DNA from 3 places in the Rapidithrix thailandica genome. Region 3 is predicted to be linked to each of the others. Evidence: riboswitches for the same ligand, from Rfam matches in the RefSeq annotation. Region 3 holds a riboswitch; each other region holds the start of a gene.
What was found. Region 3 has a riboswitch for cobalamin ahead of AAG747_RS03800 (DUF5074 domain-containing protein). Riboswitches for the same ligand answer to the same signal wherever they lie in the genome.
Positions count from the first base shown of each region.

Region 1: another riboswitch for cobalamin. It lies ahead of metE (5-methyltetrahydropteroyltriglutamate--homocysteine S-methyltransferase); the one in region 3 lies ahead of AAG747_RS03800 (DUF5074 domain-containing protein).
Region 2: another riboswitch for cobalamin. It lies ahead of AAG747_RS00435 (ABC transporter substrate-binding protein); the one in region 3 lies ahead of AAG747_RS03800 (DUF5074 domain-containing protein).

Region 1 is NZ_JBDKWZ010000012.1:112,016-122,105, reverse strand. Features, by position in the region: gene metE (5-methyltetrahydropteroyltriglutamate--homocysteine S-methyltransferase) at 134-2,443, opposite strand; cobalamin riboswitch at 2,633-2,840, opposite strand; gene AAG747_RS19750 (endonuclease/exonuclease/phosphatase family protein) at 3,050-3,745, opposite strand; gene AAG747_RS19745 (RNA polymerase sigma factor) at 4,190-4,798, shown strand; gene AAG747_RS19740 (FecR domain-containing protein) at 5,054-6,088, shown strand; gene AAG747_RS19735 (SusC/RagA family TonB-linked outer membrane protein) at 6,679-10,011, shown strand; gene AAG747_RS19730 (RagB/SusD family nutrient uptake outer membrane protein) at 10,030-10,090, shown strand, end outside.
Region 2 is NZ_JBDKWZ010000001.1:138,832-148,921, reverse strand. Features, by position in the region: gene AAG747_RS00480 (hypothetical protein) at 1-336, shown strand, start outside; gene AAG747_RS00475 (carboxypeptidase-like regulatory domain-containing protein) at 612-1,337, shown strand; gene AAG747_RS00470 (transglutaminase domain-containing protein) at 1,307-2,344, shown strand; gene AAG747_RS00465 (peroxiredoxin) at 2,471-3,100, opposite strand; gene AAG747_RS00460 (ADP-ribosylglycohydrolase family protein) at 3,314-4,159, shown strand; gene pnuC (nicotinamide riboside transporter PnuC) at 4,191-4,796, shown strand; gene AAG747_RS00450 (VOC family protein) at 4,898-5,290, opposite strand; gene AAG747_RS00445 (cob(I)yrinic acid a,c-diamide adenosyltransferase) at 5,909-6,493, opposite strand; gene AAG747_RS00440 (sugar phosphate isomerase/epimerase family protein) at 6,781-7,749, shown strand; cobalamin riboswitch at 8,057-8,272, shown strand; gene AAG747_RS00435 (ABC transporter substrate-binding protein) at 8,402-9,535, shown strand; gene AAG747_RS00430 (iron chelate uptake ABC transporter family permease subunit) at 9,568-10,090, shown strand, end outside.
Region 3 is NZ_JBDKWZ010000002.1:76,897-86,986, reverse strand. Features, by position in the region: gene AAG747_RS03815 (AraC family transcriptional regulator) at 1-234, shown strand, start outside; gene AAG747_RS03810 (TonB-dependent siderophore receptor) at 454-2,853, shown strand; gene AAG747_RS03805 (PepSY-associated TM helix domain-containing protein) at 3,002-4,156, shown strand; cobalamin riboswitch at 4,258-4,442, shown strand; gene AAG747_RS03800 (DUF5074 domain-containing protein) at 4,657-6,255, shown strand; gene AAG747_RS03795 (PKD-like domain-containing protein) at 6,396-7,541, shown strand; gene AAG747_RS03790 (TonB-dependent receptor) at 7,644-9,599, shown strand; gene AAG747_RS03785 (YncE family protein) at 9,685-10,090, shown strand, end outside.

The DNA of each region.
Region 1 (10,090 bases), on a different contig from region 3:
TGAAGATAGTGAGGCCACTATAAAGGTATAATACCGAAAAGGTAAATCTGCATTGGAAAGAAAAGAATGGGAAAACGCTCCACCCAGCCAAAGCAAATGGCCAGGCAGAGAGTCAGATGTCAAGCACTATGCACTAATTGACTTCTTGGTTTTGCAAGGATTGACGATTTTCCTGAGGGGCTTTTCTCATAATTTTAGCCGCTAATACCATATTGGTCAACGCTTGTTGCGTTTCAGGCCATTTACGGGTTTTTAAACCGCAATCCGGGTTGACCCATAAATTTTCCGCAGGAAGTTTTTGTTGGGCTTTTTCCAATAATTCTACCATTTCCTCCACCGTAGGGACCCTTGGTGAGTGGATATCGTAAACCCCGGGACCTATCTCATTCGGGTAGTGAAAGTCTGAAAAAGCATCCAGTAATTCCATTTGCGAACGGGATGTTTCGATGGTAATCACATCGGCATCCATGGCTGCAATGTCTTCCATCACATCGTTAAATTCGGAATAGCACATATGGGTATGGATTTGAGTCTGGTCTTCTACTCCGCTGGAAGCCACCTTGAACACTTTTACGGCCCAATCGAGGTAATGGCGCCAGTGCTCTTTGCGCAAGGGCAAGCCCTCTCTAAAAGCAGGCTCATCTATTTGGATTACACGGATTCCGGCTTGTTCCAAGTCCCTCACTTCATCGCGGATAGCCAATGCTATTTGTGTCGCTGTGGTTTCCCGGGGCTGATCATCCCGGACAAAAGACCATTGTAAAATAGTAACAGGTCCGGTGAGCATTCCTTTTACAGGTTTGTTGGTGAGCGATTGGGCAAACGTGCTCCATTTCACTGTCATAGGAGCGGTTCTTTCCACATCTCCAAACAACACAGGTGGTTTTACACAACGGGACCCATAGCTTTGCACCCAGCCGTATTGAGTAAAAGCAAAGCCCTCCAACTGTTCGCCAAAGTATTCGACCATATCGTTTCGCTCGTATTCGCCATGCACCAATACATCCAGTCCGGCCTCTTCTTGCCAGGAGATCAACTCTTGGGTGAGTTGCTGAAGTTTCTCTTCGTATTGACTTTCCGAAAGCTGTTGTTTTTTAAACTGAGCTCTTAGTTTCCGGATTTCAGGCGTTTGGGGGAATGAACCAATAGTAGTTGTGGAAAACAAAGGCAATTGCAAGGCTTCTTTTTGAAGAGCTTGTCTTCGGTCAAAAGCACTCTCCCGTTGGCTGTCTTTCTCTGTCAATTTACTAACCCGTTCTTTTACTTTGCTACGGTGAATCAGTACGGACCTGGCCCGGTCCTCAATACATTTTTGATTTTGCTGTAGCGAAGTAGTATCGTTTTGAGTGAGAATACGGTGTAAGTCGTTCAGCTCATGAAGTTTTTGCTTGGCAAAAGAGAGCCATTGTTTGAGCTTAGGAGACAAGGCTTCTTCGGCATCCAGATCATAAGGGACATGCAACAGCGAGCAAGAGGGTGCCAATAGGATGCGTTGTTCATCAATTTTCTTCAACACTTTATTGACAATCGCTTGTACTTTTTGATAATCGGGCTTCCATATATTTCTTCCATCGATCACTCCTAAAGAAAGGGAAGTTTCTTTTGGAAGGTGATGAAGGACGGCCTCCAACTGTTGTGGAGCTCTGACTAAGTCGAGGTGTATGGCGCATACCGGAAGTTGTGCGGTAAATTCCGGGTCGTCTAATTCGGCAAAGTAGCTAGCCAGTAAAATCTTTAACTCCGGAAACGCATCCCGGAGAGTTTTATATGCCTTCTGATAGGCGAATTTGGTGCTGGGGTCCAAATGAGCCGTCAGGTAAGGCTCATCCAATTGTACCCAAGTGGCTCCTTGCTCACTCAAACGGGTCAGTAATTCTTTGTAAACCGGTAAAAGACGGTCCAGCAAATCCAAGCGGTGAAAACCCTCTTCCTTCTCTTTGCCCAACAGTAAATACGACACAGGGCCAATCAATACAGGTTTGGTATGAATGCCTAAAGCTTTACTCTCTAAAAATTCATCCACTGCTTTCGTAGAAAACAATTCAAAAGATTGGTTGGCGGTAAACTCCGGCACCAAATAGTGATAGTTGGTATCAAACCATTTGGTCATTTCCAAAGCTTTGAGGTCTAGTCCGTCTTGTTGATAGCCACGTGCCATGGCAAAGTACAAGGTAAGCGGATCGTTAGCCAGTGAAGCAAAACGCTCGGGAGTAGCGCCCAACATCAATGACATATCCAAGACTTGGTCATAGAATGAAAAGTCGTTGGAAGGGATTAAGTCAATGCCTGCTTCCTGTTGAGTAAGCCAATTGAGTTTTCGAAGGTTTTTGGCGGTAAGGAGCAAATCTTTTTCAGAGATTTTTCCTGCCCAGAAGTGTTCACAAGCTTTTTTGAGTTCGCGCTTAGCGCCAATACGCGGGTAACCTAAATTGTTCTTTAGCATACTTCATGAATGTTTAAAAATGAAATAAAAAATAATTAGAAGTATGCTTTCTTGATTGAGTGCGTAGGTAGGATATACCCCAACTGCTTTCCGTATGGAGAAGGCACAAAATGCACTTGCACAAGCCACTTTGTGAAGGAAAGAGAATAAGGTTATACTGCCTGACAAAAAACTTCAAATCGCGAAAGCATTGTCATATCGTAATTGGCAAGTCTCCTGGCTTATCCGTCATCTGGCCGCCTTCCCATCTTTGAGAGAAAGACAGTGGCTCATTGACCAGAGGTGTTGACTCCGGAAGTGTTCCGGAACCGGATTTACAGTTGCGCGTCAGCCCATGATTTTCACATGGTTCCTTTTTAATCCCGCTTTCGCGGAAACCAATAACGGCATTTGAAGCAACAAAGGTAGGAAATTTTTTTACAGTTAAAAGGAATCCATCATCACTAATAACGACAGGGCTCAAAAATCCCTCTCACTCATTCCCCATCTCACTCACTCACCACTCACTCATTCCCTACTCCCAAAAGAGAGAGGAGACGTTTTTGTTAAATATCTTTATATTCCCCCCAATCCCTCAACTCTTCTATCCTTCAACCCATTCATCCCTCAATCCTCTAATTCTAAGGTTACTACATAGCCACAGTGGTCAGAGGCAATTTTGTCTTTAATAACCTGCGTTTCGATTACTTTCCATTTGTGGTTTTTGTGCGTCATGATATAATCAATTTTGACCCGGGGGTTTTCGACTGAATACGTGGGTTCCGGATTTTTACCACTTGTCAGTTTCCATTGTTTTTTTAAGGTTTTAATGGGTTTGCTGTCTGGGGAAGCATTTAAATCTCCGGCTAACACCGTAGGGTATTGAGGGTTGGCAAACAGTTGGTTTAGCTCTTTGGCTTGCGTAATCCGGTCCGCGGGGTCTTTTGTGTGGTCAAGGTGAGTGCCTACAAAGCAAATCGTGTCACCGGCAGGCAATTGTATCCATACGGCGAGGGCTGCCCGGGGCTCCTTTCCTTCAGAACAGCTTAAAGCAAAGTTCTGGGTTTTGGCAAAAGAAAATTTAGATAACACTCCTTCTCCGTATTCTCCTCCGTCAAAACTCATTGCTTTTCCAAATACACCTTGCATTTTTAACCGGTAGCCTAATTCTGTTACCAGGTCCATACCTTTGGCCCTTTGGGTTTTAAAATCCACTTCTTGCATGGCCACCAAGTCAGGTTGATGTTGTTCGATGGTTTCGGCAAGATAATCCAAGTCAAAGTCGCCTTTCATCGTTTCGCCATGGTAGATGTTATAAGTCATTATTTTTACTCTTTTTTGAGCTTGTGTACCTACACAGATAGTAAGAGATAAAACACAAGAAAAGAAAATAGTTCGAATGCACATAAGTTAGGGTTTTTATTTAAGGAATAAATTAGTCATGTTACCATGAGTGAATGGGCACCTCTGTATCTTGCCCGAAGGGCCCGGAATTACAGTGGAAAATTACATAGAAAATTTGGAAATCCGTTGAGCTGTGATAATTTGCAGTTTACTTAACATTACATGTTGTTATTTAACTTCTGTAACAGGTGGATTGTGAATCCGGAAAATTGAACATAAATTTGAAATAATTTGTCTATTTTTCCAATCTGTGGTAGCACTACTTCCATGCTCTTGTACTTTTTGAAGGATGTCATTGTATTCGAAAAGTAGTATTTTGCTGAAACCAAATAAACAAAATTGAACGCAGTCTTTGATCTGTAAATGAAGGCCGAGGTATTTGATCATATTACTGATAAACAGCTTTGGAAAGAGTTCCAGAAGGGGAATAGGTCTGCTTACGCATATATTTATGACAACTACTTTGATAGTTTATTTGAGTATGGGCATAAAATTACTCCGGACATCAACTTTATCGAAGATGGCATTCAGGAGCTTTTTGTAGAACTGTGGAAAAGCCGGAAGCGGTTAGGAGAGGTTTCTTCCATCCGGTTTTATTTGTTTAAAGCACTGCGCAGAAAACTGATCAGGAACCTGACCCAACAAAAAGGCAATCCTCTGAATTTTATGGAGCTTAATGATAACCTGAACTTTTCCATTAGTTTGTCCATCGAAGAGACGTTGATCAACGAGCAAACCGAATCTGAACGAAGTCAACGCTTGGAACAGGCATTGCAATCATTGAGTAAAAGACAAAAAGAAATTATTTATCTTAAATTTTATGCAGGGCTAAGTTATCAGGAGATAGCTGATGTGATGGCTTTGGAGATGAAGTCTACCTATAACTTGTTTGCCCGTGCCATGGAAGCACTTCGCCAGCAATTCTCCTTAATTTGCTCTCTGTATTTTGCCTTTCTTTCTTATTGGTACTGAGTTTTTACCCATAAAGAAATCTTCTGAAAAAGCTTTTATTGTAACATGCACTAAAGATATGGAGGGCTTACTTTTTTCGGTCAGAAAGAAACCTGCCTATTCTTTATGAAAAAAATGAGTTGTAAATAATTGATAATGAAATAGTTGATTTTTATTTTGGGATTTTTTATAAAAAAAGTAAAAAATAATGATGGAAATCGAACCTGTCTTGCCTCTATATTAATAAAGAACCTTGCGATTGACGAACCAAGAAAAATGAAAAAAAACGAAAATACAGTGACGGATTTGCTTCTGAACGAAGATTTTCAACGATGGGTGAAGTTGCGAGGCACAGCTCAGGATGCGGAATTAGAGCAGTATTGGAAACGGTGGCAAGAAGAACATCCCGAATACCAAGAAGAATTGAAGGAAGCTGTGCAACTGTTAGAGGTATTGAAGTTTGAAGAGGTATCTTCTCCTAGAGAAGAATCGAAAAAGAAGGTTTGGAATCAAATTGATACTGCTACACAACCACAAGGCCAGTGGCTTACTACAAGTAATTGGTGGAGAGTAGCTGCAGCTATACTGCTGTTATTAGGCGTTGGCTTTTCTTTTTATTATCAAATTCAAAGGCAAACGACTGTAGTGGAAGAAGAGTTGGTGTGGATCGAAAAGGAAAATCCCTTAGGGCAACGTTCGGAAGTCCGGCTCACGGATGGTACCAAAATCTGGCTGAATGCCGGAAGTAGAATTCGCTTTCCGAAAAAGTTTGTAAAAGAAAACAGAAGGGTGATTTTGGAAGGGGAGGCTTATTTTGAAGTGGCCAAAGATTCCCTTAAACCCTTTATCGTGGAAAGTGCCGGGGTGGAGACCAAAGTGTTGGGTACGGAGTTTAATGTCAACGCCTATCCGGGGCAAAATGAAGTGCGGGTGGCCTTGGTAGAAGGGAAAGTTGTCGTAAAAGAACGGGCGTCTACAGGAAGTATGGAGCTAATGCCTTCAACGATGTTGATATATGAAGCCAATACGGGGAAGTTTAAAGAATCCGGTTTTGATTATACGGAAGTAGTGGGCTGGAAAGATGGTGTGTTGAAATTTAAGAATGCCTCTTTCAACGAAGTTTTAGAACGCTTGAGTCGATGGTACGGTGTTTCGTTTCAAGTGCAAGGTTATCATCCCGGACAGTATCAGTTCAACGGGGAGTTTAAAGGGAAAAGCTTGAAAACCATATTGGAGGGCTTTGGTTTTGCGTCCAAGTTCGATTTTCAAATCGATGGGAAAACAGTGACTATCCGGAAATCAAATCAATAGATATAACAAAGTACATATTGCATAAAAAGATAAAGCGATGAAGCTTATATTTTAATCGAAATACGATAAAATTGCCTATGATAAAAACCTTACTATTCAACTTTTAACATCACTTTCTCTATTTAGTACACAACTAAACCTAAGCTTTGTGAATGGGCGGATATGTTTATTTCTACTTTAGCTCCATTGACTAAGTGAAGGACGCGATAGAATTGCTAACCGAATTAGAATCCACAAAATTTGAAGGGTTGGCAATCTGAAAGTGGGTTTTAAACATTCGTTTAGTTAACCACTAAGTCATTTACAAAAGCCTTCTTCATTGCCAATATCGAAGAAGAAGTACTTAACCCTGACAAGAAAAAGAGGTTTGTTCTTTTTTCTTGCAGTGTGTTCGTAAACAGTAAAATAAACTCTTTTAGGTATGAAAATGAATTCAAGTTAAGATCTTACTTTCTATATGGCCGGTGGGAAAACCACCCTCAATCCTCCTATACTGCTAGTCTATTCTAGTGATTCAATAATCACCATTTTTCAGTCATTAAAACTAACTACACCTTATGACACAGTATTTACTTAGGAAACTTGTGAAAATGTCAAAATTATCTTTTCTGGGAATTTTGATACAATGCTGGCTTTGTGGCCTGCTGGTAGCACACGATGCTTCCAGCCAGAAAGTGAGCATAGAAAAAGTGTATCTTACAGTCAACTTTAAAGATGTTGATTTAGCCAGAGCACTGCGGGAAATAGAGCGGAAGACCGATTTTAACTTCTCTTATTACCGTAGTATACTTAACAAAGAGCATAAGATCACGCTAGTGGCTCAGAATGAGTCGTTAGCGCAGATTTTACGCGATATATCCCGCAACGCCCATGTAAATTTCAAGCGGGTGAATAACAATATATTTGTCAATAAACGCCTGAACGGGGAGTCGGTAGAGGAAGTCATTTGGCAGGATCAAGTGATCAAAGGGCTGGTGAAAGGCGAAGACGGGGAGCCTTTGCCGGGCGTCAGTATTGTCGTAAAGGGAACAACAACCGGGACGACGACCAATATCGATGGCGAGTTCAAACTTAACTTGCCACAAAATGCCGTTTTGGTATTGAGTTATATCGGTTACCAAACCCAAGAGATTGAAGTTGGAGAGCGAACAGAGTTTAAGATAACGATGTTACAGGACGTGTCTCAATTGGAAGAAGTAGTTGTGGTGGGCTATGGAGAACAAAAGCGGGCAAATGTGACCGGAGCAGTCGCTACAATTGACAATAAAACCTTAAAACAAAGCCCCACCGCCAATTTGAGTAACTCCTTGGCCGGCCGCTTACCCGGGTTGATTGCTACCCAAAGAAGCGGTGAGCCAGGCGAAGACGGAGCAGATCTTTTAATTCGAGGACAATCAACTTTTGGTGCGAATCAACCTTTAGTGTTGGTAGATGGGGTACAACGTCCCTTTTCTCAAATAGACCCAAATGAAGTTGAAAGCATTTCAATTTTAAAAGACGCATCGGCGGCCGCTATTTATGGCGTACGGGCTGCCAACGGAGTAATTTTGGTTACTACAAAACGTGGTAAGGCCGGTAAAACAACGGTTTCATACAATGGTCAGGTGGGTTTTCAAATGCCTACTCGTTTGCCTGAGTTTTTAGGGGCTTATGATTATGCTACCTTGTTAAACGAAGCCAGAACCAATGCCGATAAAAATCCTGCCTATACCGATGAAGAATTACAAAAGATAAAGGACGGTTCTGATCCCGATCGTTTACCCAATACCGATTGGTTGGATATAGGTATGAAGCGTAAAGCAATACAAACCAAACATAATATTACGGTTAATGGAGGGGGAGAAAAAGCGAGATTCTTTGTCTCTATGGGATATTTGGATCAGGATGGACTCTTTGATAAAACCAATTTTAAAAGATACAATGTCCGCTCCAATATTGATGCAACCCTTAACGATGACTTTACCATCAAGTTAGATTTAAATGGTAGGTTTGAACGTAGAAATGCACCGGGAGCATCCACGGGGACTATTTTTAGCCAATTATTAAGAACCCCTCCCACATTTCCGGCTTATTATTCTAATGGATTGATTGCTCCGGGACGGAATGGTGAAAACCCATTGTTTTCGATAGAGCAAAGCGGGTTTTCTCAAAAAGAGAATTATATCTTCGAAGGGACTTTATCCGGAGAGTATAATATTCCTTTTATAGAAGGATTGAAAGTATCCGGAAGTGCAGCATTTAATAAAAGGTGGGGATATGAAAAACTTTGGAGTACACCATCAAATACATTTTATGAACTGATCGATGGTGAATATATCGAGAGGGTCAGCCCCACTACCAAACCAACTCTTAAAAATACGTTTATACAAGGCCCTCCTCCGAATGGAACAAACTGGCCCGGTCCTGTGATTTTGTTGAATGCTCGCTTGCAGTATGAAAATACTTTTGGGGATCACTATGTAAAAGGTTTGATAGGTGCCGAACAATCTGAATTTTTTGGAACCTTTTTCAGCGCTTTGCGCAGGGATTATATTTCCAGTGCATTGCCTGAACTATTTGTGGGGGATGATGAAAACCAAAGTACTAATGGAGAGTCAGTGGAAGGGTCCTTACAATCCATTTTTGGTCGGTTAAATTATAGTTATAAAGACCGGTATTTACTGGAAGCTAGCTTTCGAAGGGATGGTTCTTTTAATTTCCCCAAAAGCGGCAGAATCGGTTTCTTCCCCTCCTTCTCTTTAGGCTGGCGGGTTTCCGAGGAGCTGTTTATGAAAAATATTGCTTGGCTGGACCAATTGAAACTTCGAGCTTCCTGGGGGCAATTAGGAAATGACCGGATTCCGGCATTTGAATACTTTTCTGGCTATGGCTTTAACAAGTATGTATTTGGAGGGGCAGATGCCACCATTGTAAAAAGTATTCGGGAAGGGGTGATTGCGAATCCAAATATTACTTGGGAAAAAGCAACGATGTCGAATATCGGTGTTGAAGCGAAGTTTTTCCAAGGAAAAGTGGGGTTGGAACTGGACTACTTTTACAAAAGAACCAAAGATATATTAATGCCTCGAAACCGGGCAATTCCGGATTTGCTGGGTGCTGAGGTACCTGTGGAAAACCATGCAATTGTGGATAACAGCGGAATTGAAGTGATTTTAGAACATCAAAATACGTTGAACGACTTTAACTACTGGGCCAAAGTCAACTTTACCTTTAACCGGAGTGAAATTATCGAGTTGGATGAAGGGGAAAACAAACCCGCTTATCAAAGTGTAATCGGTTTGCCTTTGTATCAACATTTTGGTTTGAAAGCCTTGGGTTTATTTCAGTCCGAAGAGGAAATTAAAGACCATGCGGATCAAGGAAATGTAGCCCCCGGAGATATTAAGTACGAAGATATTAATGATGATGGGGTGATTGACGACTTGGATAATGTGAAAATCGGGCGTAGTACGGTGCCGGAAATTGTTTACGGCATGTCGTTAGGTGCTAGTTACAAAGGCTTTGACATAAGTGTGCTATTACAAGGTGCCGGGAATGCCGATTTGTATTTAAGTCATGAAGCCGCGTGGGCTTTCTTTAACGGTGGAAAGGTATTGGAACAACATTTGGATCGTTGGACCCCGGATAACCCGAATGCTTCTTATCCGCGCATTTTAGAGGAAGATAGTAACAATCAAAGAACCTCATCCTTTTGGCTGAAAAGCGGATCGTATTTGAGAATTAAGAATATAGAGTTGGGCTACAACTTTCCGGAATCCATTACTTCAAAAATCGGAGCGAGCAATTTGCGTCTATTTGCAAATGGTATCAACTTATTCACCTTTAGTGAAGTCGACACTTTTGACCCTGAAGCACCTAGTGGAAGGGGTTGGTTTTACCCTCAACAAAAGATTATCAACTTCGGTGTAAATGTTACTTTCTAATTAAGCAAAACGATGAAGATGATGAAACAACTAAGATATATATTCTATAGTCTGGCAATTACATTGGGGGCATGGTCTT
Region 2 (10,090 bases), on a different contig from region 3:
CCTTCGGCAGATGAGTTTGTACTGATTGCGGACGACTGGTCAAAGGTGCGGGACATGGAATTGCTTACTTACATCAAACGCCCGGTAAGAATCGTTTTACCCGAAGCTCAACCCATTGTGAAAGAGGGAGCTGTTTACCCTTGGCTCATCCAGGAGTATATCAAACTGGCTTTGCATACCGGGGGCTCCATACATACCAAATCGCAGGATTATGAATCAAAAGAAGAATTGCTGGCACTCAAAAAATGGGTGGATGAGCGATATGCCAAAGCAAAAACCTATTGGAAAAAACGCGACCCTTGGGTGGATATCAATACCTTGCTGATCGAGCGGTAAAAGGAGCCGAACAATATAAATATGAATAGCCTTTTCCTCGGGTTCACTCCATAAGAACTTGGAGGTTTTGAACTTATTCACATTCGGTATATCATATAACAGAGCGATGTATATGCTTCCAATCATTTTTTAGCTCAACGAAAAAATGCTTCCCACAAAACAAGAATATACCTTTTTATTAGTATAATTATAGTTTCGTATGGAGATTTACGTAAAGTATCTTTGGCAGCTCATGCAATTGACAGAATAAATATAAAAACAACACTTCAACCGGAATGAATATGAAACAACACTTCAACCTTAGTATTACCTCCCCTTGTTCAGAGGATTTTGAAAACTTTCAGGCTACGGAAACAGGAGGTTTTTGCAGTAGCTGTCAAAAAAATGTGGTAGATTTTACTCAAATGAATGAAGAGGAGATACTACAGTACTTTAAAAATAATACCGGCAAAACTTGTGGGAAGTTCAAGCCTCGTCAGTTAAAAACGTATACTTTATCTTCAACACCGCCTAGGCGTTACGGCCTTCAATGGATCGGAACAGGATTTATAGGGCTTTCATTGTTATTTGCCAATAACGATAGCATGGCACAATCCCAATCGTCACCGCCCATGCCGGTAGAAACCCATTCCAATGAAAACACTAACAAAAGTAACTCAGAAGAATATAGCCAACCGACAAGCCATACTATAACAGGCCAAGTCATAAATGAAGAAGATAGAGAACCACTACCTGGAGTGAGTATTATCGTCAAAGGAACGACCAAAGGTGCAATTACAGATATCAATGGTCGATTTAAAATGTCTGATATAGAAGATGGGCTTGTGTTACAATTTAGCTATATAGGATATAGTACAATTGAGCACGAAGTAAGTGGCCAATCAACCATTGATATAAGCATGGAGAAAGATCAGGTTGAACTAATGGGGGATGTGGTTGTAGAAGGTGTTTACACTTCCAAACCCTCATTTTGGCAACGGATCAAAAGGGCATTCCAATGATCCGGGGCTTATTATTGGGAGTACTACTCATGGGAGCCGGGCAAGCCCATGCCCAACTCTCAGGCTTTGATAACCGGGATTATCATCGGGCTGACAGTGTAGCGGCTCTCTATCAGGGAGAAGATTTAACGAATTTGCCCATACTCGCCCACAAACTCACCGCTGATTTGCCAAGTGAATTGGAAAAGTTCAGGGCAATTTATACCTGGGTAGCCACCAACATTGAAAATGATTACGGTTATTACTTAAGAAATAAGCAAAAACGGAAAAAATTACTCCATCGCCCCGCAGAACTAAAAGCCTGGAACGAGGAATTTCGCTCAAAGGTATTTAAAAAGCTCCTGAAAGAGCAAAGTACCATTTGTACCGGATATGCCTATCTGGTAAGAGAGTTAGCAAATTTTGCTGGTATCGACTGCCATATCATCGATGGTTATGGCCGGACGGCTGAAGCAAATGTGGGTGGCCAGGGTATTCCCAACCATTCCTGGAATGCGGTAAGGCTTAACAACAAATGGTATCTCTGCGATGCTACTTGGTCAAGTGGGAGTATCGACCCACAAAAGAAGTCGTTTGTTCGCAATTATAATGACGGCTACTTTTTAGCTGCTCCCGAACTGTTTGCAAGAAATCATTATCCATTGGATAGCGCCTGGCTTTTAACCGATACCCAGCCTACCTTACAAGCATTTTTAGAAGGACCATTGGTTTATAAACATGCGTTTAGCCATCAGCTTCAGCCCATAGCACCGGCAACTTTACAAGTACCGGCGAAGAAAAGCGAAGTTTTTGTATTGACGTTAAAGACAGCAAAAAATGCTGATGTAAACCAACTTACCCTGGAGCTCAAACGTGGAAAGGATAGCCGTACCGTCAAACCGGAGGTAAATCAAGTAGGAGATGAGTTATATGAACTGCATTATAGCTTTAAACAGCGGGGGAAATACGATGTGCACTTAAAATCAGGAAAAGACTATATCGTCACCTATACCCTGAATGTAAAATAGCGGTTTTTGTGCCGGAATGTCCCTTATCCGGAGAAACCCAGATTACATATATTATCCAATACTACATAAAACAAAGAGGCTGCCCTTTGCGGACAGCCTCTTTTGTATTTTCAAGCGAGATACCGCTTAGTTTTTAGACAGATAATCCGCTACACCTTCGCGAGTTGCTTGCATTGCGTCTTTTCCTTCTTCCCAGTTAGCCGGACAAACTTCACCATGCTTCTCTACGTGTTGTAAAGCATCTACAACTCTCAAAGCATCGTCAATGTTACGACCTAATGGGAAGTCATTTACGACTTGGTGTTTTACAATACCGTTTTTGTCGATCAGGAAAGTACCTCTCAAAGCGATAGGCGCTCCTTCGAACACCAACTCTCCTTCTTCATTATAATCATAGTCACCACCTAATACTCCAAAGTTATAAGCGATTGACTTAGAAACGTCTGCTACCAATGGGTAAGTTACACCTTCGATACCACCTTGGTTCTTAGGAACATTCAACCAAGCCAAGTGAGTCTCCTCAGTATCGGTAGAGCACCCTACAACCGCAACATTTCTCTTCTCAAATTCAGCCAATTTTTCCTGGAAAGCCAGGATCTCGGTAGGGCAAACAAAAGTAAAATCTTTTGGATAGAAGAAGAAGATTACTTCTTTCTTACCCAAGTATTGCTCTAATGAGAAATCAGAAACGATTTCCTCTCCATTGATCACTGCAGGAGCTACAAATTTCGGTGCCGGCTTATTTACTAATGACATACTTGTGTTGAAATTTTTAGTTCAAAAATTGAATACGTTGCGAAATTACTGCATTCACATCTTCTTACAAAAAGTATAGCATAGTAAATTGACTTACAGCTTGGTGAGCTTTTTCAGGAAACCGCCTTTGAAGACTCTTAAAAGGCTATTTACAAGCTTTTTTCTCGTTAATGTTATTTCTTTGTGAAATAATAAAACCTTACACTCAAAAACATGCTGACAGAAGGTGCAATAGGCGATACATATGGGGCCGGTTTTGAATTTGCCGATCGCGAAGTGATCCGTTTACATAATCGCCTGGAAACCTATATCCCTCATCCCAAATACGCTTCTCTGCACAAGCGATATACGGATGACACACAAATGGCCCTCGGAATTGCCGAACTCCTGTTGGAAGGCACAAACTGGAATCCGAAAATGATTGCAGACAAATTTGTAGAGGTCTTTCAACGCGACCGGCGGCAAGGTTATTCCGAAAAATTTTACCAACTCTTGGATAAGGTTCAAAACGGACAAGAGCTTCTGGATGGCATCCACCCTCAAAGCCGCCGGAATGGGGCCGCTATGCGTGCTTACCCCATCGGGATACTGGGCAACGAATCCCAAATCATGAAACTGGCCCGGCAACAAGCGCTCATCACCCATCATACGGACACCGGCATTCGCTCCTCTCAAGCCATTGCCTTAATGTTGCATTATTTTCGGTACGACAAAGGCCCGCAAACCCAACTTCATGTATATTTAGCCGATTGGCAAAATTACCGGTGGAATAACCATTGGCAGGGAGAAGTCAGAGTAGACGGGGAAGATACGGTGGCAGCCGTACTTACCTTATTGGAAAGCGGAAACAGCCTCTCCGAAATATTGAAAAAAAGTATAGATTTAGGAGGTGATGTGGATACGGTGGGCTCTCTAACCATGGCCATAGGCAGTGGTTGCAAAGCGATTGAAAAGGACTTGCCCCTATGGATGTATAAAGACTTGGAAGATGGCACCTATGGAAAAACCTATCTGCAAAAGCTGGATCAACAATTACGTACGCTCACGCTACAGTTGTAATTACCTGAATAACAAAACAATTGACTAAATCATGTTTGAATTACTGTACGAATATTTTACCCAAAATTCTATAGAATCCCTGGCGGCATTGTTTGGTGTTATTTGCGTTTACCTCAATGCCAAAGAAAACATTTGGACATGGCCTACCGGACTTGTCAGTGTCGGTTTGTATGTAATAGTTTTTTGGAACGTATTTCTTATTGGGGATTTCGTCTTGCATATTATCTATGTAATCCTGGGAATATACGGTTGGTATAACTGGCTCTATGGAAGCAAACAACACAGCGAATTGGCGATTACCTTTTCGGAAAAGCGGGAATTATTGGTTTTACTCTTGTTAGGTGTGCTCAGTACTGCCGGCACAGGCTATCTATTACAACGCTATGCCGACTCTGGCGTGCCTTATTGGGATGCAACCACCACGATTTTCAGTTTGATCGCCCAATGGCAATTAGCAAAAAAACGCATAGAAACCTGGTTCGTATGGATTTTTGTTGATGTGCTTTGTGTCGGCATTTACTACTACAAAGGGCTTTATATTACTTCAGGATTGTACTTTATCTATTTGCTGTTGTGTATCGTAGGAATTAATACCTGGCGCAAACATTATCGCCAACAATTACAAGCAGTAGCATAACGGAGGAATGGAAAGAAATCCCCCTTCTTTCCTTCTCCCCCTCCCCCTCATTCCCTCTTTCCTTCACACCTTCTTTCCCTCAACCCTTCTCTCCTTGTCCCTTAGTCTCCCCAAAGCCCCGGCTTTACGACTTCCAGCACATGCCCGTCCGGATCTTCAAAGTAGAACGACCATTGTTCTCCCCACCAATGATGTTCATGCGTAATCGCAATATCTTTTTGTTGCAGTTTCACTTTCCATTGTTCATAATCCTTTTCCGGGCATTCAAATGCCAAGTGAATTTTTCCAAGCGCATAATGGGGAGGCAAATGTTTGTCACTACTCGTTGCCTCAGGTAAAAAACAAAGCAACACCGAATGCCCCACTCTAAAAAACACATGACGTTTTTCCGCCCGGCTGATCAGGTCAAAGCCTAATACTTCCTGATAGAAATGCTGGGTGCGGTCCAGGTCTTGTACATAGAGACAGGTTTCTTTGATTCGGGTAAATTTCATGGTGGAAATGCTTAAAAAGTAAATGATTGCTGATACTAGAAGTTAAGGAGAATTTTGCAAAAAGAGTAGATGTAGCTCCGGAAAATAAAAAGGCCCTGGTGAATACCAGAGCCTCTCATACCATTTCCTATACTGTAATCTTTGTGTTTAAGTTTCGCAATTGTGAGTTATGAAATCATAAACATGAAAAGCATTAAGCTCAACATGATCAAGAAAAACAAGGTAACGGTACGCATAGTTTGTCTCCAGGCTTTTACATGCTTTCTAGGCATCAGTTTGAGTTTTATCCATTGTAGTAAGCCCGAACTATAATAGTCATCCATGGATGTATGAAAAATTGGTTTGCATAGGTAATACGTCATTTTTTTTGCCAAAGTTCATCTCATATAGGCCCTCCTTAAAAATGACCGTTTAAAATACTCAATCTAATTTAAAAAATTCTTCTTAAAATCTAAACAGATTTCCCAAGGAAATCCGTCACAAAAAAGAAATGCAAATATATACAACGGCACAATAAAAAACTGATAATCAAAGTATTTTACCCGATCTACATTCCAATTAATGATTTTCATCAGCCTGCAAAGAAGATGCATGCATCAATGCTACCCCCCTTTTTCCTCAATTCCCAGTTTCCTCCGGCCTTTTCTGCGCAATTTTATTGCGGGGATGCCAGGCTACCTCCTCGGCTTTTAAGTCATATGTCATGGTCCGGGCCAATACAAACAGGTAATCCGACAAACGGTTCAGATACTTGATGACCAAATCATATATTTCTTCACTTTCACTCAAGGCAATACAAAGCCGTTCGGCCCTCCGGCATACTACCCTGGCAATATGACAAAACGACACGGAAGTATGCCCCCCGGGCAATACAAACGTCTTTAAAGCAGGCAAGCCTGAATTCATCAAATCAATTGCTCTTTCCAAATACTCCACATCGGCTTCGGTGAGGTCAGGCACCTTGAGTTTTTCTTTGTCCGGGTCGGCCGCTAAATGCGCTCCGATCGTGAACAAGCGGTCTTGCACTTCTTTTAATTCTTGACTACGGCATTGGTTCACTTCCTGATCGCGCACTAACCCAATGTAAGCGTTCAGTTCGTCCAGTGTTCCGTAAGCTTCAATTCTGGGATGTGTTTTAGAAACCCGTTTCCCTCCGTACAAAGAGGTGGTTCCTTTGTCTCCGGTTTTGGTATATATTTTCATAATTACAAAGACTTTATGCGTAAGTGCCTAAAGATACTAAATAAATCACGTTGTGGGGTATTGCTCAATGAATGAGTGAACGGGTGAATACCCGAGTAAAACGGAGGGGATATGATTGCATAGATTCGCACTCTTCCACCTAAGTAAAAAAGATAGTCCGAATGGGAAATTGCGAAAGATAGATATATCTACTAACTTAAACTATCGCTTTTTCAACTCTCATGAGTTTTTTTACAAACTGATATTGATTAATTCCACACCTGATGTCTAACACCTACAGAACAATTATGGACAAATTAAACCGCAGAAAACTCCTTAAGAAAAGCATGCTGGCCGCCGGGGGGCTGGCATTAACCGGGGCCGCATGCAACACGAATGAACAAAAGAAAACCCCTCGGGAAGAAATCGTTTCGGGCATTCCCTTAACTCAACGGATCAAACTGGCCATTTCCACTTATTCCTACTGGCACTTTCGCGAGCCCAAAACCACCGTACAAACGGTGATTGAAAAGGCCGCGGCCCTGGGAGTAGAGGGCGTGGATATTCTTCACCGGCAAATGGACTCGGAAGAAAACAGCTATTTGCAAATGCTGAAACGGAAAGCTTTTACGTTGGGCATTGACCTCATCTGCCTTTCGATTCACCAGGATTTTGTAGATCCGGACCCTGCCGTCAGGCAAAAAAACATTGACCATACATTGCACTGTATTGAGCTCGCTTATAAAATGGGGATTCCCTGTATCCGGCTCAACTCAGGGCGGTGGAATACCATTAAATCCTTTGACGACCTGATGGCCCAACGGGGAGAGGAACCCGTATTGGAAGGGTATACCGAAGAAGATGGCTTTAACTGGTGCATTGACAGCATTCAAAAATGCTTGCCCAAAGCCGAAGAATGCGGAGTAATGCTGGCATTGGAAAACCACTGGGGACTCACCCGCACCCCTGAAGGCCTGTTGCGCATTGTCAATGAGATTAATTCCCCTTGGTTGGGCTTACTGATGGATACGGGGAATTTTTTGGAAGACCCGTATACCAAGTTGGAAAAGATAGTAAAAAAAGCCAATTTCATTCAAGCGAAAACCTACTATGGCGAAGGGGAATGGTACACCCTCGACCTGGACTATCAACGCATCGCCAACATGCTGAAATCGGCAAACTACTCCGGTTATATTTCCCTGGAATTTGAAGGGAAAGAAGCACCGGATTCAGGAGTTAAAAAGAGCATTGAGTTGTTCAGAGAAGTATTTAGTTAAAAACATATCATATTTTCTTCCTTTAAGGTTTACTCCGGGCCTTGTCGTTCGCACCTATTCGAACCTCCGGTTTAAACCTTAAAGGAATAACCCCTCTGACGAAAGCACTCCGATATACGTTTGCTTTTCCCTATCCGAACGATCGTTAAGTTTTTTCTCCAAACATACATAGTTACTTTTCACACAGGTAACGGGGCAGGGCTCTGGTAGCTAGTAAGTCAAAATACAAAAGCGCTTTGAGTTTCCGGTTCTAAGTCTTTTACTGCTAAAGTTTACACACGGAAAGGCAACAATTTAGGAAAGTTCTTACCTTTGTGCATAAGAAGGTTCTTCTCCTAACAAAGAAGATGAAAAGGGAAACCGGTGAAAATCCGGTGCAGTCCTCGCTGCTGTAACCCTATCAGGTCAGGAAATAAAGATATACCTGACCAAAATTTCCGGCCATACCAGCCACTATCCTACCGGATGGGAAGGCGGCCGAGAACAGGGAAGCCAGAAGACCTGCCTTTTATATAGTTCAGGAGTTTTTCCTTCAGGAATTGCTGCTAGCTTTCGGGGATAAAAGCATTTTAATCTTATGAAGACAAACAAAAGACAACTGCAAAGGAGCAAGGCTGTACAAAGCTATCTTTGCTTCTTCTCAAGCCTTTTCATGCTTGTTTCACTTTTTGCCTGCCACTCTCAGCGCAAAGAGGAAACAAATACGATGGTTTCTCAGGAGCCTGCCACGGCTACCGTCACTCCGCTTACCACCGTACAACATGCTCAAAATTTTAAATTGACCTATCATAAGAAGTTCAAAAAACTTCAGGTCTTTTACAAAGGAGACACGTTGGTTTATTACCTCATTGCCAAAGGGGAAACTCTTCCGGAAGGAATCAACAAAGAGCAAAGTACCATTATCCGGACTCCGGTAGAAAAAATAGCCTTGACATCGACTACCCATGCATCCCTATGCAGCTTTTTGGAGGCCACCGATGCCATTCACACGGTTACCTGCGGTGAATATTTTTATGATTCCACCTTGCTTCAAGCCTTACAAAGCGGAAACATACAAAGCTTTGGCAATTCTGTTTCCATCAACCAAGAGCTATTGTTTGCCCAACAACCCGAGGTGATGATCGCTACCTCATGGAGCGAAACACAACTGGAGATCTATCGCATGATCAATGAAGCAGGCATTCCTGTGGTATTAAATGCCGAATGGCTGGAAACCTCCGCCTTGGGAAAAGCCGAATGGGTAAAGGTGATGGCAGCCTTGCTTGACAAAGAAGCTTTGGCCAATGAAAAATTTCAAAAAGTAGAAGAGGAATACCAGCGTTTGGCAAAGTTGGTAGAAAATACCCCGCAAAGCCCTACCGTCATTTGTGGTGTCCCTTATAAAGGCACTTGGTTTATGCCCGGAGGCAAAAGTTTTATGAGCCGGTTATTGTTGGAAGCTGCGGGTAACTACCCTTGGCAACAAGACAGTACTACGGGCAGTATGCAGTTGGACTTTGAGGCTGTGTACCCGGTAGGAGTAAAAGCCGATAAGTGGATCATTACTTCCAATGTACAAAGCCTTCCCGAACTTCAAGCCCGGGACGAACGCTTCACGGACTTCCAGGCTTATCAACAACAAGAAGTCTATTCCAACACCAAACGGACCAACCCCACTACACAGGGAAATGACTATTGGGAAAGTGGTGTCACCCACCCTCATTTGGTTTTGGCCGATTTCATCAAAATATTGCATCCGGAACGCCTTCCAGAGCACAAAATGCACTATTTTGAGCGCTTAAACTAGCAATTTATTTTTTATTTCTATCCGTCTAGCTTTTGCAAATCAGTACAGAACATAGGGTCGTACAAACACCCTCCTCCAGAGGTAGGCAACTCCTTTGGATTACGGGCTTTTTTGTTTTGTCTTTGGGCCTGTTTCTCGGGGACCTACTGTTAGGATCGGTCAAAATCCCTATAACGGAAGCTTTACGGGTATTGGGAGGAGTGGATATTGAAAACCAAATTTGGGAAAATATCCTCTTAAAAATCCGGTTGCCCAAAGCCTTAACCGCCGTGTTTGCCGGAGGGGCACTGTCCGTAGCCGGTTTGCAGATGCAAACCTTATTTCGCAACCCTTTGGCCGGCCCTTCGGTATTGGGCATTACGGCAGGTGCCAGTCTGGGAGTAGCGTTGGTCATGCTCGGAGCGGGAAATATTGCCTCCGTATATTCTCTAAAGCATTTGGGATTAACAGAAAGCTGGTTGTTGGCTGGGGCTGCTTTTGCAGGAGCCTCCTTAGTAATGCTCGTCATTTTGGCAGTCGCCTCTGTCATCCGGGACAATGTCGTATTACTCATAG
Region 3 (10,090 bases):
AGTGTGCGTTCTCTTCAGCGAAAACTTCAACAGGACCAAATCAACTTTAAAACCCTCATCGAATCCCTTCGTAAAGAGTTGGCTTTACGGTATTTAAAGAACTCCAACCTCAGTATCAACGAAGTGGCTTTTCTATTGAGCTATGCGGATGCCAGTGTTTTTATCCGCTCTTTCAAACGTTGGACGGGGTATACTCCTTTGGGATATCGCACTCATCACAGCATTGCCAGTTAGTCTTCTTTCTTATCACTTGCGGATCATTTCACCCTACATCTCTTAAGAAGATTAGGCTCAATTATTTAGCTCTACTCTTCCGGTTTCCCAAAGTAAAATATTCTTTTTACGGTAGAAAAAATTCCACTCAACTCTATGGTTTTTTAAAAGTTGAAGTTTACCTTCGCCAGCACATTCAGCTAATTTATATTTAATCTAAATTAATATAATTATCATAAAATGATGAAAAGGGTATTATTCCTAATTGTAGGCTTACTTGCCTGCCAATTGGTGTGGGCACAAAGCAATTTGGGAGGATTAAAAGGTAAAATCACCCAGGAGGACGGCCAACCCCTTCCCTCAGCCAATATCGTATTGAAAGGAAAACGCCTCGGAACTTCTTCGGATGTCACAGGAGATTTTACCTTGCAGAACATTCCCGCAGGTAAGTACGAAGTAGTCGCTTCTATGGTAGGCTTTGAAGCTCAAGTACAGGAAGTTACCATCAAAGCAGGAGAAATTACCAACGCAAACTTCACCTTGAAAGCCAACAGCGAAATGCTTTCGGAAGTAGAAGTTTTCGGAGTACCGGATAAGCAACCGGACAAGTTGGATGCAATGACGCGTCTGCCACTACAACCCCGGGACCAGATCCAAAGTATTTCGGTCATTTCCAACCGTTTGATTGAATTACAAGGCAACTTGACCATTTCAGACGCGACCAAAAACGTACCGGGTGTGTACACCTTTGCCACTTATGGGAACCGTAGAGAGAGTATGTCAGCCAGAGGCTTCCGCGGAATTCCCATTCTGAAAAACGGTGTGCGGGTGCACTCTGATTTCCGGGGTGTTGGGATCCTTACGGACATGTCCGGAGTGGAAAGTATGCAAGTCATGAAAGGGTCGGCTGCCATTACTCAAGGGATTGCCGGTGATTTGGGTAGCCCGGGTGGGGTCATCAACATTGTGACCAAAACGCCAAAATTCCGTCAAGGAGGAAATGTTTCCCTTCGTGTAGGAAGCTGGGGACAAGTACGCCCGACTTTTGACGTATACGGCCCGATGGACAAAAAGAAAACCGTGGCATTCCGGATTAACGGAGCCTATGAGCGCTCTGACAGCTACCGGGCATTTGTTTCCAATGAAAAGATCTATGTAAACCCTTCGTTGGCTTGGCGCCCTGATTCCAAAACCACGATTACCTTGGAAATGGATTACTTGGACGATAATCGCACCCCGGACCCGGGAACAGTCAACCTGGCAGAAAATGATAAAAACGCCATCTACGATATGCCTCATAGCCAGTTCTTAGGGTATAAGTCAGACAAAGCCATCACGAAAAACGCAACTTATGCAGCCCGCTTCGAAAGAAGACTCAATAGCCAACTTTCTTTAAAAGCTGCTTATTATATGTCCAATTTACTATTGGAGGATATGAGTGCCAGCCTTTCTCAAGGGGGCCGGGGCATGGATATGTTAAAAAGCAAAAGCCAGCGCTATAGAAGTTTAAGCAACTCTTACCGGAAAGACAACAACAGTGTATTGCAAGTTGACTTAATTGGCCAGGAAGTGGAATCCGGTTTCCTAAAACATACGTTCCAAGTTGGCTTTGACTACCGTACTTTGGATTTGGAAACACGAAGTGCTTCTTCATTAATCGATACCATTGATGTATTGCAACCGGTAAACCATACCTTACCTCAAGGTAATAGTGTAGAAGACGGAGATCCCATTACCAGTAGTTCCAAGTCCTTTGGTTTGGTAGCTCAAGATGTAATTACCATCGTAGAACAATTGAAAGTATTCGGAGGGATCCGTTACAGCTCTACACAAACCCAACGAAGTGATAACAGCGGAGTGGACCATAGCTCAGCCTGGAACCCTCATGTAGGCGTTATGATTTATCCGGTGAAAAATCTGAATATTTTTGGTAGTTATACCAACAGTTCCAACCCTCGCAATGCTACTCTCCAAGGAAAAGACGGTGAAGAATTGGGCAACGAACGTTGGGACCAATTCGAAGCGGGGATTAAATCCAGTTGGTTGAAAGACCGCTTGCGCTTTAACCTGACTTTGTACAAAATCAACAACAAGAACATGAACATGCCTGTATACGATGATAACTGGGTAGAAACCGGATATTATCAAAAAGGCGGAAATGACGAACGCAAGGGAGTGGAAGTAGAAATCACCGGGCGTCTCTTGGACAACCTGGAGGTCATTGCCGGATATGCCTATACCGATGCGAAATACAAAGAACACGAAGCCTACTATTATAACTCTGCTCCCTTGAATACGCCTAAGCACACTGCCAATGCCTGGGCCAATTACTTATTTGACCAAGGGCCTTTGAAAGGCTTGTCCCTTGGATTGGGAGCCTATTACACCGGTGAGCGTCCTATCAACGACTGGGCCCGTGTAGTAACTCACGATGGGATTGTCCCCGGCCAAAAGCCATTCAATGTAGAAGCCTATACCTTGGTGAATGCACAAGTTTCTTATAATATCACGCCTCAGTTAAACATGAGAGTACTCTTTAATAATATTTTTGATGAAATCGGATACAATGCCTACCGTACCCGGTACATCAACCAAACGGACCCACGCAGCTTTGCCGCAATGGTGAATTACCGTTTTTAAAACTTTTCTTTAGTATAGTCATGGGATGGCCATCCGATCCGGTCATTCCGTGGCTTGATTCAAAAACAGCTTTGGTTTCCGGAGGTGTTTTTTACAGTTTTTAAGACAAAATAAAACTAACCCTCATGATAATATCCGTTCATACACTATGAAAAAAAAGTATTCTCTGCGTAAGTTCTTTAATGACATCCACCTATGGCTGGGGATTGCCAGTGGTATCGTTCTGTTCATTGTTTGCTTGAGTGGTACACTTTATACTTTCCATGCAGAAGTAGAGGAAATGCTGGAACCTGAAAAATACCGGGTAGAAGCCCCTAAAAATACAGCCCCTATGCTGGCAGAAGCCTTGCTTTCCAAGGTGCAGGAAGAAACCGGGGGTACGGCTAGTGCTATCAGTATTCCCCGGGACCCACACAGACCTTATCGCATTACCATCAAAAAGTCCCCCAAAGACCGTAGAGGCACTGCCTATTATGTCGATCCTTATACGGCTGAAATAAAAGGCACTTCCAAAGGACCGGCCAGCGAGTTTTTTATGACCATGTTCCGTTTGCACCGTTGGTTGTTGATGGAGCAAAACACCGGGAGAATTATTGTCGGAATCAGTACGATTATCTTTGCGGTTCTTTTAATCACCGGAATGGTACTTTGGTTTCCCAAGCGTTTAAAAAACATCAAACAAGGATTAAAAGTAAAGACCAATGGCAATTGGAAAAGGTTAAATCACGACCTGCACAATACCTTGGGCTTTTATACCTTTCCTCTTTTATTAGTCATGTGCCTTACCGGGCTCTGTTGGTCTTTCGGATGGTACCGCGATGGCTTAAGTTCCGTCATGGGAGCCAAAGTATTTGGCGGACGGGGAGCCAAGCCTACACAGATAGAACAAGTAGTCCCTGACACTCCTGCCCGCTCCGTTGCTCAATTAATACAGTTGACCGATGAGCACCTTCCCTATACAGGGGATTACAACATCTACCTTCCCTCCGATCCCCAATCGGCAGCAGTCGTTTACAAATACCAAACCGGCTTTTTTGCCTTATCCGCTTACGACAAAGCGGAATTCAACCCCTACAATGGACACTTATTAAAACTCGATAAATTTTCAGACAAAGCGCTTAACGAAAAAATCGTTGCTACAATCAAGCCTTTGCATACCGGAGAAATTTTCGGCACATTCAGTAAGATCCTGTACTTTATTTCCTGCCTGATCGCCACTTCTCTTCCCGTCACGGGAACGATCATCTGGATCAACAAGCTGAAAAAGAAGGCTGCCAAAAAGAAAAAAGCAGTAGTCAGCTAATTCGCTGAACTTATCCAATTAACTTTTAGGTACGACCCATTGCTTTGCGATGGGTTGTCTTTTTATATCGGCCTTTATATTTATTTTTCAGAATTCTTCCTCTACCTTTGCAGAGCGAAGGCACCCGAAAGGGTTTAATAGGGAATCTTGGTGAAAATCCGGAACTGTCCCCGCAGCTGTAAGCTTCATTCCACTGTCGGTCCATATGCCATTGTCTATCCTAAAAAGATGAGAAGGCGACCTACAGGAAGTAAGTCAGAAGACCTGCCTTTTACTTGAAACAATGCCATTACCTTCGGGAGTTAAGGTAGAAAGCAACTTGGCTTTTTCAGTTTTTCATCCAAAGTATCCGGTGATGCTTGTCTGTTTCTTTGAAAAAAAGAGACAACAGCCCCCGGGCTCTGGCTCGACTCTGCCTTGCTGCAAACCACCTCCCTCCTTTCCGGTAATCAGTTGTTTCGCTTATTCAAAAATTTAACACTTTAATAATTTCAACAAAAATGAGTAAGCTTTACAAAAGCAGTTGGAAATGGCTTTGCCTCTTTGTCTTCTTAGGACTGGCCATTAGTTGTAAGGAAGAGGAGGATGTAGTGCCTCAACCTTCGTCTGTCAAGATTGTGCTTCCGGAAAATAGTAGCGCCTTCTTCCCCGGAGAGGAAATCAACTTTGTGGGAGATGCCTTGAATGCCCAAAGTTTTTCCTGGACGGCCAATGGAGAAGAGTTTTCCAAGGAAAAATATGCAACCCACACATTTGACGAAGTGGGTAATTATGACATTGTATTTTCAGCCAACAGTGCAAGTGGTACGCAAACCGTTTCCACCAAAATTGAAATTGTCAACGGTGTCAAAGTCAACGGGTTTGGTGTAAGCGGGGAAATTTTTGCCGGAGAGCAACTCTCACTTACTGCGGAATTGCAAGACCGTTATCTGGATGACTACCAATGGGCACTTAATGGAGAGCCTGTAGCAGAAGGGATGACCTTTGAAAAGATATTTGCCAAACCCGGTACACATACCCTTACATTTACGGCTAGTAACGCTACCCGGAGTTCAACGTATGAATTAACCCTCAAGGTTGAAGCCCGCTTCCTTTTTACAGACGGTGCTTTTATTGTCAATGAAGGAAACATGTCGAATGAGATGGGAACCGTTTCTTTCCTTCCCCAAGACGGAGCCTTAATTACCAATGCTTACCGGCAAGTAAACCCCGGAAGAACTCTTGGCAACGTTACTCAATCAATTGGTTTTTATGCTGACAAGGCCTATTTCATTTCTCAAAACGGCCCTAACTATATTACCGTAGCCGATGCCGGGACTTTAGTAGCCGTTGACTCCGTGACAGAAACCCAAGTATCCTTAAGCTGGCCCACACATATTGCTGTTGTGGATGAGCAAAAAGGATACATCCGGGATAACAACGGAGTGCATATCGTCAACTTTGCCGAACATACCCTTAGTGGTACGGTAGAAGGTGTGAGTGCAGCCAAGGATCAAATGTATATTGTCAATGACAAATTGATTACCTACAGCGGAAAGACTTTATACATCACGAATACCAGTACCGATGTACTGGAAGACCAAAAAGTATTTGAAGAAAATATCGGTACGGTAACCTTAGACAAATACGGGCACATATGGGTGGCAGTCAGTGGCAGCCCTTCTAAGATGGTACAATTGTCCGCCGTGGATTTCAGCATTCTTCAACAAATTGAAATGCCCCAGGATATCAGCCTTTCTTCCGGGTTTGTTCCTGTAGGCGTTCAAGTCAGCCACTCCGAAAATGCCTTCTTTATTCAACCGAATATGGCCTGGGGTACTCCTCAGAAAGTATACAAAGTAAATTATGGAGAAACGGTTTCTTCTTCACTCCTGTTCGACATGGCCAATTGGGACGATGATGAAGCGGGAATCAGTTATGGCACCATTGGCCTGGACCCCATCAGTAACGAGGTATATATCACTACCATCAAAGGATATGCTGAGTATCAGACCAATGCCTTGTTTGTAGTAGACGGAACAGCCGGTACACGCACCAAATACTCCGGAGTGGGAAGCTTTCCGGCTCAAATCAGTTTTGCAGACAGCTCCGACTGGTAACAGTATTCAATAACTTAATTTAAGAAGAAAGTGAGTAATAGAAAGTGCTTGATTTGCCGGACGGAGCTTACACATGGCTTATTACTGACTTCTTCTTTCTTCAATTTCACTTCTTTTTAACTTTCACTTTATTTTTAATTATGAAAAAAGTAATCCGCTTGTTCCTGCTGTCTCTGACAGTATTCGTTTTGGGTTGTTCGGAAGACGATGACCCCGCCACCCCGGCTCCGGAAATTACATTAGAGGCTCCGGAAGACGGGTTTGATATTCTCATCACGGAAACCCTACTACTCAAACCTACGGTCAAATATGCCGAAGGAGCCTCTTACCTCTGGAGGCTAGATGGCAAAGAAGTATCTACCGACCTGCACTACGAATTCAAACCGGAGCTACTCAAAGAGTATACGATTCTGCTTACCGTGATGACAAATGCTGGTAATGCCAAGGAGTCTGTTCAGATCAAAGTAAACCCGGCTCCTTCTACTCCTCCGACAGCGAACAGTTCTCCTTATATCACCCAGATATTTGACTACCAATATGCTCCCGGACAACACGCTCAAAGTTTGGCTGCTGGCAAAGACGGAACCGACTTTATTGGAAACACAAGCAGTTATGTGCTTTTAGGAGGATGGGGAGGTTATATCACCGCAGGTTTTGACCATACCGTGGCCAATCAAAACTCCTATGACTTTGGTGTATATACTCAGCCCGGCACAGGCTCGGAACCGGGCGTAGTCTATGTAATGAAAGACTTAAACGGAGATGGCCAACCCAACGATGGCGAATGGTACGAACTGAAAGGAAGCGAATTCTCTCATCAAGAAACCATCCGGAATTACGAAGTCACCTATTCCAAACCAACCAACGCATCCGATCCGGTTACCTGGCAAGATAACCAAGGCAACAGCGGATCTTTGGTAGCCGGATTTGGTTCGGGAGGCGCTACCTGGTGGTGGGATGCCAATGCCACCCAAGTGACTTTCCAAGGCACCAAACTTCCCGACAGCCACTACAATGCAAACAACAACGGAGGGCAATACTGGACCAATTATCCCGACCGCTTTGTTTGGGGATATGCCGAAAACTACCAAGGTTCAGATCATGATGCCAACCTTAAAGCCAACTTGTTTGATATTTCCAATGCCGTAGACGCTCAAGGCCAACCGGTTACACTGACGGGCATCGACTTTATCAAAGTGCAATCGGGCGTTTTCCAAGTGGCCGGATGGCTGAACGAAATCTCAACGGAAGTCAGGGGCGCTTTTGATGTTCAACTAGTTATGTAAGAAACACAAACATTCACAACTATTGAAGCTCTTCTAGCCACCCCACCTTCGCTTAAGCAAGGAGGGGTGGTTCTCTGACGTACCCGCTCAAACATCACACTCATGAAAAAATTAATCAATACACTTCTGCTTGTCAGTGGTTTCATTACTTGGGGAATGGCACAAGAGACAGACTCCACCTTCTATTTACAAGAAGTCACGGTGAAGGAAAATCGCATTCCTCCGAGGGTGAGTTTTAAAAATACCTCCATTGAAAAAGAACAACTCCGGGAAAACCTCACGGCATCTTTAGGGGAAATACTGGCGTTAAAAACCCCTATTTTTATCAAAAACTATGGGGCAGGCGGTACTGCAACGCCCTCGTTTCGGGGGACGGGCGCCAGCCATACGCAAGTGTATTGGAACGGTATCAACCTGAATTCTCCTATGCTCGGCCAAGTAGATCTTTCGCTGTTTCCCGTTGCCTTCACCGATGAAATCGAAGTCAACTATGGCGCGGCTAGTTTGCTATACGGGACCGGGGGCTTAGGCGGGGCAATTCAAATGAATAGTAAAGTAGCGTGGAAGAAGCAGTTTCAGTTGATGGCTTCCCAATCCGTCAATAGTATGGAAAACCATATCAGCAATGCCAGCCTTACATTTGGGAATTCCAAACTTCAAAGTACCACCAAAGCCTTTTACAAAAAAGCGAATAATCGCTTCGACTTTGTCAATACCATCCAACCTGGCCAACCCACCTGGACCAATAAACATGCACAGCAGCAACAGCACGGTTTTCTACAAGAACTCAGTGCCAAACTAGGCAAGAAACAAACCCTTGGCATCAAAGCCTGGTACCAGCAAAGCAAAAGAGACTTAGCCCCTTCTATGGACAAAAAGGAAGAGTTTGCCTGGCAAGGAGACGAATCCCTTCGCTTGCTGGCAGAATGGCAATTGAACGATTCAAAGAAAAACCTCTCGTTAAAGGGAGCTTATATCCATGACAAGTTGGAATACGAAAAAGAATTAAACAATGCAGCTCAACCCAAGACTTCTTATTCTTTAAGCAATGGCCATATTTATAAACTCAATGGAATCGCCAATTTCAAAATTTCCAACCAATTGTATCTCAACTCCGGATTTAAATGGGATTACGATGAAATCAGCAGCACCAGCTATAAGGATTTGGATTCCGGTGAAAAAACCAATGCGCATCAAAATACCTTTGACCTCTATACCAGTGCAGAATGGCTTCCGGTACCATCTCTAAGCATAAGTTTGCTTTTCCGGCAACAGTGGCTGGACAGTGAACGCAAGCCTTTCTTGCCTTCTTTGGGAATGAAATATGCGCTCTGGACCAATGCAACATTCATTTTAAGTGCCAAAGCCAATTTATCCAGAAATTTCCATGCTCCTACTCTCAACGATCGTTATTGGTACCCGGTAGGCAATCCTCAATTAAAGCCGGAAGAAGGATGGACCGGAGAAGGTGGTTTGCAATTACAAACCGCATCCACTCATCGCCCCTGGCATGCCAGCTATGAATTGACCGCTTTCAATTCAGTGATTCATAATTGGATTATCTGGAAGCCGGCGATCAGCAACTTATGGCGCCCTGAAAACTTGCGGGAAGTACACTCTCAAGGAATCGAACAGGTATTGAAAATCCGCTATCAACAGAACAATTGGCGCTTGGACTTTTTTGCTTCTGCCTCTGTAGTCAAATCCGAAAATCAAAAACCTTACGATGACCTGGACGACTCCGTGGACAAACAACTTTTATACACGCCTGTCAGCAGTTTTCAGGGATATATCAAAGTAAAACATAAGCAAAATACACTCATTGCCGAGCAAACCGCATATGGAAAACGCTACACACAAAACGATGGAAGTGAATGGCTCAACCCTTATTACCTGACCAATTTGGTCTACGGCAGAGAGTTTTCGCTAGGAAAACACTTGTTGAGCTTACAAGCCAGAATCAATAATCTTTTTGGTTATCACTATCAGTCCATTGCCCGGAAGCCTATGCCCAACCGGGTGTATCAACTCAGGCTTACTTTTCATATGAATGAATAAGAAGCTCAATACCATGTCATCTGTTGTCAAAGTTTTTCAATTTCTACTCATGCAATACAAAGTTTTAATTAAGAAGAATGTTTCCATGAAAATCCTAAAATGCTTATTCTTCTCTCTCCTTTCGCTTCTGGTACTGGCCTGTAACGAACCGGAAGAGGCTGCACCTCAGGCAGATTTGGGTTTTGCTTCCGGCAAATACCAACAAGGGATATTCATTACCAATGAAGGAAATTTTGACTGGGGCCATGGCACCATCTCTCATTTCAACCCGGAAACAGGGGAAGTTTCCAATAATATATTCAAACAAAAGAATGGCTTCGAACTGGGAAATGTCGTACAATCCATGACCCTCCATAAAGACAAAGGTTATGTGGTCGTGAATAATTCGGCCCGGATTGAAATCGTCAACCCGGCTACCATGGAATGGCAAGGCCGCATTCATATTCCCAAAAGCAGCCCCCGGTATTTGTTGCCCCTCTCGAATAAAAAAG